Regions from separate parts of the Pseudomonas sp. CH61 genome, predicted to be linked through region 1. Evidence: predicted binding sites of a transcription regulator. Region 1 holds the regulator's gene; the other holds the start of a gene.

Region 1 (4,927 bases):
AGGTAGGTGACGATGTCCTGAAACATTTCTTCGACCTCCGGCTGCGCCGCGAGGTACTCGGCCACCGGCGCATCGAGACCCGATTGCGCACGCAGTTCCGGCTTCCAGTACGGATTGGGCAGGCAGCGCACGTCGAACACCAGATCTGCATCCACCGGCATGCCGCGCTTGAAGCCAAATGACTCGACCAGAAACGCGGTGCCCGGCTCTGGCTGATTCAGCAGGCGCAGCTTGATGGAGTCGCGCAGCTGATACAGGTTCAGATTGGTGGTGTTGATCTTCAGGTCGGCGAGGTCGGCGATCGGGCCGAGCAGGGCGGTTTCATCCTGGATCGCTTCGGCCAGCGAGCGATTGGCGTTGCTCAGCGGGTGGCGACGGCGGGTTTCGGAGAAACGCTTGAGCAAGGTTTCTTCGTCGGCGTCCAGATACAGGACATCGCACTGGATGTGCTTGGCCCGGACGTCTTCGAGCAGCTCGGGAAAGCGCGTCAGATGACTCGGCAGGTTACGCGCATCGATCGACACGGCCACCAGCGGTTGCGCCAGCTCAGTATGAATCAGCGCACGTTCGGCGAGTTCCGGCAGCAAGCCTGCGGGCAGGTTGTCGATGCAGTAATAGCCGTTGTCCTCAAGGACATCCAGAGCCGTACTTTTACCCGAGCCGGAACGGCCGCTGACGATGATCAAACGCATGATTAATGCCCGTTCTGCTCGCTCAGGACGACCTGATACAAGGCTTCGCTACTCGGTGCGCTACGCAGCTGTTCGCGCACTTCCTTACGATCCAGCATGCTGGCGATCTGACGTAGCAACTCCAGATGCGCATCGGTGGCGGCTTCCGGGACCAGCAAAACAAACAGCAGGTCAACCGGAGCGCCGTCAATGGCGTCGAAATCGATCGGAGCGTCAAGGTGCATCAGCGCGCTGATCGGCGCTTGGCAACCCTTGAGGCGGCAATGGGGGATGGCGATGCCGTTACCAAAACCGGTGGAACCGAGTTTTTCACGGGCAATCAACGCCTCGAAGACATCCTGCATGGCCAGATCCGGCACTTCGCGGGCGATCAGGTTGGCAATTTGTTCGAGGGCTTTCTTTTTACTGCCGCCCGGCACGTTCACAAGGGAACGGCCGGGGGTCAGGATACTTTCAAGTCGGATCATGGAATGGGGGGTTATCGACCTGTCGCGCCCTGGAGGAGGCTTTGGGTCTTTTCCTTATGCTTTTTGAGTTGGCGATCCAGCTTGTCGGTCAGCAGGTCAATGGCGGCATACATGTCGTCATGCTCGGCATTGGCAACCACTTCTCCGCCGGGAATATGCAAGGTGGCTTCGATTTTCTGCTTCAGCTTTTCGACGCACATCGTGACTTGCACGTTGGTGATCTTGTCGAAATGGCGCTCTAATCGGTCGAGTTTTTCGTTGATGTAGTCGCGCAGAGGTTCGGTCACTTCCAGTTGGTGTCCACTGATGTTGACTTGCATACAGCTTCTCCTTCGTTGCCAGTGCATAAAGCGGCAGGCTGGATAGCCTGCCACTGGAACGCTGTAACGTGGCTTACATCAACCGCTTGCGTTCGCTCGAAGGCGCGATCCCGAGGGATTCGCGGTACTTGGCGACGGTGCGGCGAGCCACCTGAATGCCTTGTGCCTCCAGTAAACCAGCGATCTTGCTGTCACTCAACGGCTTTTTCTGATTTTCCGCAGCAACCAGTTTTTTGATGATCGCGCGGATCGCCGTGGACGAGCATTCGCCGCCTTCGGAGGTGCTGACGTGGCTGGAGAAAAAGTATTTCAGCTCATAAATACCGCGCGGGGTATGCATGAATTTCTGCGTGGTCACCCGTGAAATCGTCGATTCGTGCATGCCGACCGCTTCAGCGATGTCATGCAGGACCAACGGCTTCATCGCTTCGTCGCCGTACTCCAGAAAACCGCGCTGATGCTCGACGATCTGGGTGGCAACTTTCATCAGGGTTTCGTTGCGGCTCTGCAGGCTCTTGATGAACCAGCGAGCTTCCTGCAACTGGTTGCGCATGAAGGTGTTGTCGGCACTGGTGTCGGCGCGGCGGACGAAACCAGCGTACTGGGCGTTGACGCGCAGGCGTGGCACCGATTCCTGATTGAGTTCGACCAGCCAGCGTTCGTTGTCCTTGCGCACGATCACGTCGGGCACGACGTATTCGGCTTCGGTTGACTCGATCTGCGAACCCGGGCGCGGATTAAGGCTTTGCACCAGCTCGATGACCTGACGCAGTTCGTCTTCCTTGAGCTTCATGCGCCGCATCAACTGGCTGTAGTCGCGGCTGCCAAGCAGGTCGATGTAATCGCTGACCAGACGTTTCGCTTCAGCCAGCCAAGGTGTCTTGGCCGACAACTGGCGCAATTGCAGCAGCAGGCATTCGCCGAGATTGCGCGCGCCGATGCCGGCCGGTTCGAACTGCTGGATGCGGTGCAGGACGGCTTCGATTTCGTCCAGTTCGATGTCCAGTTCCGGGTCGAACGCCTCAAGGATCTCTTCGAGGGTTTCGTCCAGGTAGCCCTGATTGTTGATGCAATCGATCAGGGTCACGGCGATCAGGCGATCGGTGTCGGACATCGGTGCAAGGTTCAGTTGCCATAGCAGGTGGCTTTGCAGGCTCTCGCCGGCGGACGTGCGTGTGGTGAAATCCCACTCGTCATCGTCGCTGCTGGGCAGGCTGCTGGCGCTGGTCTGGTAGACGTCTTCCCAGGCCGTGTCGACCGGAAGCTCGTTGGGGATGCGCTCGTTCCATTCGCCGTCCTCGAGGTTGTCCACCGTCGGCGCGGTTTCCTGATAGGAGGGTTCCTGGATTTCGGTGGGCTTCTGTTCGGCGTTGTCGGCCATGGGGTCGGAATTGTCGAAGTCGTCGCCTTCTTCCTGGCGTTCGAGCATCGGATTGGATTCCAGCGCCTCCTGGATTTCCTGTTGCAGATCCAGGGTCGACAATTGGAGCAGGCGGATGGCCTGTTGCAGCTGCGGTGTCATCGTCAGCTGCTGGCCCATTCTCAAGACTAGCGATGGTTTCATGGCAGGGGCTTAACACCTTATTCGCCGGCGCTATGCGCCATCCACTACAGGGCGCCGGAGCGCCAAACTTAAGCAAATTATATGCCTGAAACTGAAGTGTTTGCCTAGAGCGCTGTAACAATTAAAGCGTATTAAATCCTGCTTGAATCGATACAGCGCCCGGGCGGCGCACCGGGCACTGTTGCGCTTACAGGCGGAACTCGTGGCCCAGATACACTTCCTTGACCAGATCGTTGGCCAGGATGGTTTCTGCATCGCCCTCGGCAATCAACTGACCATCGTTGACGATGTAAGCGGTTTCGCAGATATCCAGCGTCTCACGAACGTTGTGGTCGGTGATCAGCACACCGATGCCTTTGGCCTTGAGGTGGTGGATGATCTGCTTGATGTCGCCGACCGAGATCGGGTCGACACCGGCAAACGGTTCGTCGAGCAGGATGAATTTCGGTGCCGTTGCCAGCGCGCGAGCGATTTCCACCCGGCGGCGTTCACCACCGGACAGGCTCATGCCGAGGTTGTCGCGGATGTGGCTGATGTGGAATTCCTGCAGCAGGCTTTCCAGCTCTTTGCGGCGACCGGCCTTGTCGAGTTCCTGACGGGTCTCGAGGATGGCCATGATGTTGTCGGCCACCGACAGTTTGCGGAAGATCGACGCTTCTTGCGGCAGATAGCCGATGCCAGCCTTTGCACGGCCGTGCATTGGCTGGTGGCTGACGTCCAGATCATCGATCAGTACGCGGCCCTGATCGGCCTGTACCAAGCCGACGATCATGTAGAAGCAGGTGGTCTTGCCGGCACCGTTCGGGCCGAGCAGGCCGACGATCTGGCCGCTGTCGATCGACAGGCTGACATCACGCACGACCTGGCGGCTTTTATAGGCCTTGGCCAGGTGCTGAGCTTTCAGAGTTGCCATTACTGGGTTTTCTCGTCGGTTTTCTTCTTCGGCTGGATCACCATGTCGATGCGCGGACGCGACTCGGTAACCTTGCTGCCGGTAGCGCGACCGGCGCTGGCCAGTTTCTTCACGGTGTCATAGACGATTTTCTCGCCTTGCGTCGTGTTGTTGTCCTTGTCGACAACCTTGGCCTTGTCGATCAGCACGACGCGATTCTGCGCAGCATGGTACTGGATCGTCACGCCCCAGCCCTGAACCGGCTTGGTGTCGCCAGCGGTCTGCAGTTGTTCGAAGTAGGCAAGGTTGCCCACCGAAGTCACCACGTCGATATCGCCGGCCGGGGTGCGGGTGATGGTCACGGTATTACCGGTCACCTTCATCGAGCCTTGGGTGATGATCACGTCGCCCTTGTAGGTGGCGATGCCGTTCTTGTCATCCAGTTGGGCGTCGTCGGCCTGAATGCGGATAGGTTGCTGCTGATCGTTCGGCAGAGCCCAGGCGCTCACGCTTCCCAGTGCTGCGCCCAGACTGAGCAAAATAGGGAGGGTTTTAACGAGCCTCATACTGTCCTCTTACGTTCGATAGCAGGTGTATCCTGCTTTCCTTCAGGTACGCTTTCATTCCAACGCCGGTCGATACACCGCCAGCGCCGTCGATTCTAACGGGTTGCTCGGTCTGCGCATATTCCTGCTGCGGGAACACGGTCATGCGGGTGCTGGTGATCAGGGTGCCGCGGTTTTTCTCATCGGTGCGCTGCACGCGTACCGAATCGATCAGTTCGACTTCGGTGCCGCCTGAGTTCACTTCACCGCGCTCACTGGTCACGTGCCACGGAAAATCCGTTCCGCGATACATGTTCAGGTCCGGTTTGGTCACGAGCGTGACGTCGGTTGCCTTCACGTGCTCGGCTTTTTCGGACGTCATTTCATACTGCACCTTGCCATCCGGCAGGTATTGCAGGGTATGCGTGTTGGTTGCATACCAGTCGA
Region 2 (4,927 bases), 1.1 Mb from region 1:
TACGGTCTGCCTCTGCGCATGACGATGGACAACGGTTCGCCTTGGGGTGATCAGACAGGCGTTTATACCGCACTGGAGGTCTGGCTGATGAGCCAAGGCATCAAGGTCGGCCACTCTCGTCCTTATCATCCGCAAACCCAAGGAAAGCTGGAACGCTTCCACCGCAGCCTGAAAAATGAAGTCCTGCGAGACCGGCATTTTATCGATCTCAACGACGCGCAACGGGCGTTTGATATCTGGCGTGATATCTATAACCAGAAGCGCCCGCATCAAGCGCTGGACATGCAGGTTCCTGCTACTCGTTACAGCAGCAGCCCACGGGAATATCAGGAGCAACCTGCGGCCCCGGAGTACGACGAAGGGGACGTGGTCAGGAAGGTTCAGGTGAAGGGCGAGATTTACTGGGGGAATCGTGAATACACGGTCGGAAAGGCTTTTTACGGAAGATCAGTAGCTATCCGGGAAACGACGGAGGACGGCATCCACGATGTCTACTGGAGTAGACATCGTATCGCCCAAATCGACTTGAACTTGCAGATCGTGACGGCAGGTAAGAAGATCTAAAACCGTCCACCATGTCTCCGAACATGTGTCCACCATGTGTCCGGTACATACAGGGAGAGGGCTAGGGTGAGGGGCTCTTCAGCGGTGAGAACACCTCAGCCCAGCAGCTCACTCATGGCAATAATCTGCTCCGCCACCTGAATCAGCTTCTGCTGCCGGCTCATCGCCTGGCGCCGCATCAAGGTATAAGCCTCTTCCTCATTGCAGTCCTTCATCTTCATCAATAACCCCTTGGCCAGCTCAATACGCTTGCGCTCAGCCAATTGCAGGTCTCGCGCCTGCAACTGCGCACGCAAGGCCTGATCACTCTCGAAACGCGCCATCGCCACATCGAGAATCGGCTGCAAACGCTGGGCGTGAATGCCTTCGACGATGTAGGCACTGACCCCGGATTTGATCGCCTGACGCATCACCCCCGGATCATGCTCGTCGGTAAACATCACGATCGGCCGAGGCTGGTCGCGGCTGACCAGCACGACTTGCTCCATGACATCGCGGCTCGGTGACTCGGTATCGATCAGGATCACGTCCGGGCGCACCGTTTCGACGCGCGCGGGCAGGTCGATGGTCAGACCGGATTCATCGATGACTTCGAAACCGGCTTCAGTCAGCGCGGCTTTCAGGCGCCCGACTTTTTTCGCTGTGTCGTTGATCAACAGAATGCGCAACATGTTCGCGGTCTCCTGTCAGCGGCGGGCGAGAAGGGGAGCGTCGTCGCTCATCGCGTGCAGCTTGAAGCTGCGCGCATAACCGGCCGGATCGCTGCCGTCCCAGACTTTGCCGTCGAGCAACTGGCTGCTGCGCATGTCGGTGCCCCACGCCGCCACGCCGACAGCGGTTGCCGCATCGCGGTAGATAGCCAGTTGCTGGACCTGCCGGGCGACGCCGAGATAGTCCGGATCCTCACGCAGCAGGCCCCAGCGGCGGAACTGGGTCATGAACCACATGCCGTCCGACAGATACGGCAGATTCACCTCGCCGTTGCCGTGGAAGCGCAGCGCATGAGGATCCTGCCAACGATTGCCCAGCCCATCGGCATAGTCCCCGAGAAAACGCGGTTCGATGCACGCAAGCGGCGCGTCCAGATACGCCGGCGCGCTGAGCAATTGCGCGGTGCTGCGACGATTTTCCGGGCTCTCTTCGATAAAGCGGCTGGCTTCAAGGATCGCCATCACCAGCGCCCGCGCCGTGTTCGGGTATTGCTCGACAAATTCGCGAGTGCAGCCAAGGACTTTTTCCGGGTGATCGGGCCAGATGGTCTGGCTCGTCGCCAGGGTGAAACCGAGATCCTGCTGCACCGCACTGGCCGCCCACGGTTCGCCAACACAAAAGCCGTCGATGCGCCCGGCTTGCAGGTGCGCGACCATTTGCGGCGGCGGCACCACCACGCTGTCGACATCCTGCAGCGGATGAATGCCCTGGCTTGCCAGCCAGTAATAAAGCCACATCGCGTGCGTGCCCGTGGGGAAGGTCTGCGCGAAGGTGAGTTTTGCGCGGCTTTGGTGCACGTGGCGGTCCAGCGCTTCAGGACTGCTCACGCCAAGGTTTTGCAGACCGTGGGAGAGGTTGAGGCTTTGGCCGTTCTGGTTCAGCCCCATCAGCACCGCCATCTCAGTCGGGGCGACACCGCCGATGCCCAGATGCACCGCGTAAATCAGCCCATAAAGACCGTGTGCAGCGTCGAGTTCGCCGCTGACCAGATTGTCGCGCAGATTCGCCCAAGAGGCCTGGCGCTTCAGGTTCAGCGTTAGTCCGTAAGGTTGGGCAAAGCCCTGTGTGGCGGCAACGACAACCGATGCGCAGTCGCTCAACGCCATGAAACCGAGGTTGATTGCAGTCTTTTCCGGGGCATCGCTGCCATTGACCCAAGCCAGCGGCCCTGCTGAAGATTCATTCATCCAACGCTACCTCGAAAAAAAAACGTCGCCGCGGACTTTGCGCAGGCAAAACCCGGGACGACGCCATTGTCCTTACCCACACGCCGCCATTGGCCTGCAAGCTGATAGCGATGAAAGTGCAAGGCATATGCCAGTCACCTCGATTTGCGCATGTGCCTCGCGCCGCAGGTCGATGCCCGGCTATAATCGCCGCCTCTTTTCGCCGCTCGAGTCATCGCCGCCCATGTACACCCTGGCCCGTCAGCTGTTGTTCAAACTTTCCCCGGAAACCTCCCACGATCTGTCGCTGGATCTGATCGGCGCGGGTGGGCGTTTGGGCCTCAACGGCTTGCTGTGCAAGGCGCCGGCGAAGAAGCCGGTGACGGTCATGGGCCTCGAATTCCCGAACCCGGTGGGTCTGGCGGCCGGTCTGGACAAGAACGGCGCGGCCATCGATGGCTTTGCGCAACTGGGTTTCGGTTTTGTCGAAATCGGCACCGTGACCCCGCGTCCGCAGCCGGGCAACCCGAAACCACGGATTTTCCGCCTGCCGGAAGCCGAGGCGATCATCAACCGCATGGGCTTCAACAACCTCGGTGTCGATAACCTTTTGGCGCGCGTTGCCGCCGCTAAGTACAAAGGCGTGCTGGGCATCAACATCGGCAAGAACTTCGATACGCCGGTTGAACGCGCGGTCGACGATTACCTGATCTGCCTGGACAAGGTCTACGCCCACGCCAGCTACGTGACGGTCAACGTCAGCTCGCCGAACACCCCGGGCCTGCGCAGCCTGCAGTTCGGCGATTCGCTCAAGCAATTGCTCGCCGATCTGGCCACGCGCCGCGCCGAACTGGCGTTGCGTCACGGCAAACATGTGCCGCTGGCGATCAAGATCGCGCCGGACATGACCGATGAAGAAACCGCGCAGGTGGCTCAAGCGTTGATCGAAACCGGCATGGACGCAGTGATCGCGACCAACACAACGCTGAGCCGTGTTGGCGTTGAAGGCATGGAACATGGCGACGAGGCGGGCGGTTTGTCCGGTGCGCCGGTGCGTGAGAAGAGCACCAATACCGTGAAGGTGCTGGCCGGTGAGTTGGCTGGGCGGTTGCCGATCATTGCCGCGGGTGGCATCACCGAAGGCAAGCATGCGGCAGAGAAGATTCTGGCCGGTGCGAGCCTGGTGCAGATCTACTCCGGTTTCATCTATAAGGGCCCGGCGCTGATCCGTGAATCGGTAGACGCGATCGCCGCCCTGCGCTGATCCATAGACACCACTGTTCCCTTGTAGGAGTGAGCCTGCTCGCGATAGCTTTCTTTCGGTCACTTCATCAGCGACTGACAGACCGCTATCGCGAGCAGGCTCACTCCTACAGGTTTTGTGTATGGCACAGATAATGTGACAGGCATAAAAAAGGGCTCCTCGAAGGAGCCCCTGGGCCGTAGCCCGCCGTCCGGGAAGGACGTGCATGGTAAGTCGTTACAAATTCAGATTGTCGTGTCGGAATTAATGCCCTGTGTCAGCCGACGGCGTGAAGTTCGTTGAGTCTGTGGATTCCCGCAGTGCCGGTCATACCGTCCCAGTTGTCGCCGCGTCCTTCTCGCCAGCCGTTAATCCAGGCTTGGCGTACCGACGGTAGAGTAAATGGGCAAAGCTCACGGGATTTGCCACCAACGCCATATTGATATCCGCGCAAAAATGCTCTTTCCAACGGATCACGCTTAAGTCTTCTCATAGGGTGTTTCCCTCACTTGTTGACTGTTTTGTGTCGCGTTGACCTCAACTGAGGTCTGGCAGAAGTAACCTGCCATGGTGCGGCTCGCTGCCGGCGTGGCGAGCCAAGGTGTTGACGCCGTTGCGACGTCAACCTGTGTTCAGTTCTAACCAATGAGTCACACCGAGGGAATGATCGTTTTGTCATAAGGACGTAACGAAATTAGTGCTACAGCCATAAGTAACGACGGGTTTCATGCACGGTTTTTCAGCAAACCCCGGTATGATCGGCCCCGCGCTGGATGATGGGGTTAATTCTTTAGTGAGAATGACCCACGTTTGCGCTGGGGTATAAAGCGACGAAGGGTCGCTTTAAGACTTTTTGTTTCATCAACTTTTTTATCTGTCCCGGCATCTAAGCTCCTTTAACCCGAGCAGCGGGGATGGAACGGCACATCTTCGTGCCACGCGGGCGTTCTTTTAGAAAAACGCCTGATTGAAAACCGGATCGGCAATGCGTTGCCGATTCACTAGCCAAAGGCTTTGGAAATCCCATGTCCGACCGTTTCGAACTCTTCCTCACTTGCCCTAAAGGCCTTGAAGGCCTGCTCATCGAGGAAGCCGTCGGGCTTGGCCTTGAAGAAGCGCGCGAGCACACTTCCGCCGTGCGTGGCATGGCGACCATGGAAACCGCTTATCGCCTGTGCCTCTGGTCGCGCCTGGCCAACCGCGTATTGCTGGTGCTCAAGCGTTTCCCGATGAAAGACGCTGA

Evidence for each region. The regulator sigma-54, encoded in region 1, starts transcription at its own class of promoters, with help from an activator protein. The targets are predictions, from matches to a motif close to ANTGGCATNNANNTTGCTNT.
Region 2: AC5SEM_RS05875 (CmpA/NrtA family ABC transporter substrate-binding protein) is a predicted target of sigma-54. The motif match lies at 2,578-2,597, and genes of this name have one in related genera.

The regions. Positions count from the first base shown of each region.
Region 1 covers NZ_CM182098.1:232,091-237,017, forward strand. Annotated here, with positions in the region: gene rapZ (RNase adapter RapZ) at 1-692, opposite strand, end outside; gene ptsN (PTS IIA-like nitrogen regulatory protein PtsN) at 695-1,159, opposite strand; gene hpf (ribosome hibernation-promoting factor, HPF/YfiA family) at 1,171-1,479, opposite strand; gene AC5SEM_RS00975 (RNA polymerase factor sigma-54) at 1,553-3,043, opposite strand; gene lptB (LPS export ABC transporter ATP-binding protein) at 3,231-3,956, opposite strand; gene lptA (lipopolysaccharide transport periplasmic protein LptA) at 3,956-4,501, opposite strand; gene lptC (LPS export ABC transporter periplasmic protein LptC) at 4,488-4,927, opposite strand, start outside.
Region 2 covers NZ_CM182098.1:1,285,865-1,290,791, forward strand. Annotated here, with positions in the region: gene AC5SEM_RS05865 (IS481 family transposase) at 1-564, shown strand, start outside; gene AC5SEM_RS05870 (ANTAR domain-containing response regulator) at 660-1,235, opposite strand; gene AC5SEM_RS05875 (CmpA/NrtA family ABC transporter substrate-binding protein) at 1,251-2,462, opposite strand; gene AC5SEM_RS05880 (quinone-dependent dihydroorotate dehydrogenase) at 2,686-3,705, shown strand; gene rmf (ribosome modulation factor) at 3,962-4,177, opposite strand; gene rlmKL (bifunctional 23S rRNA (guanine(2069)-N(7))-methyltransferase RlmK/23S rRNA (guanine(2445)-N(2))-methyltransferase RlmL) at 4,710-4,927, shown strand, end outside.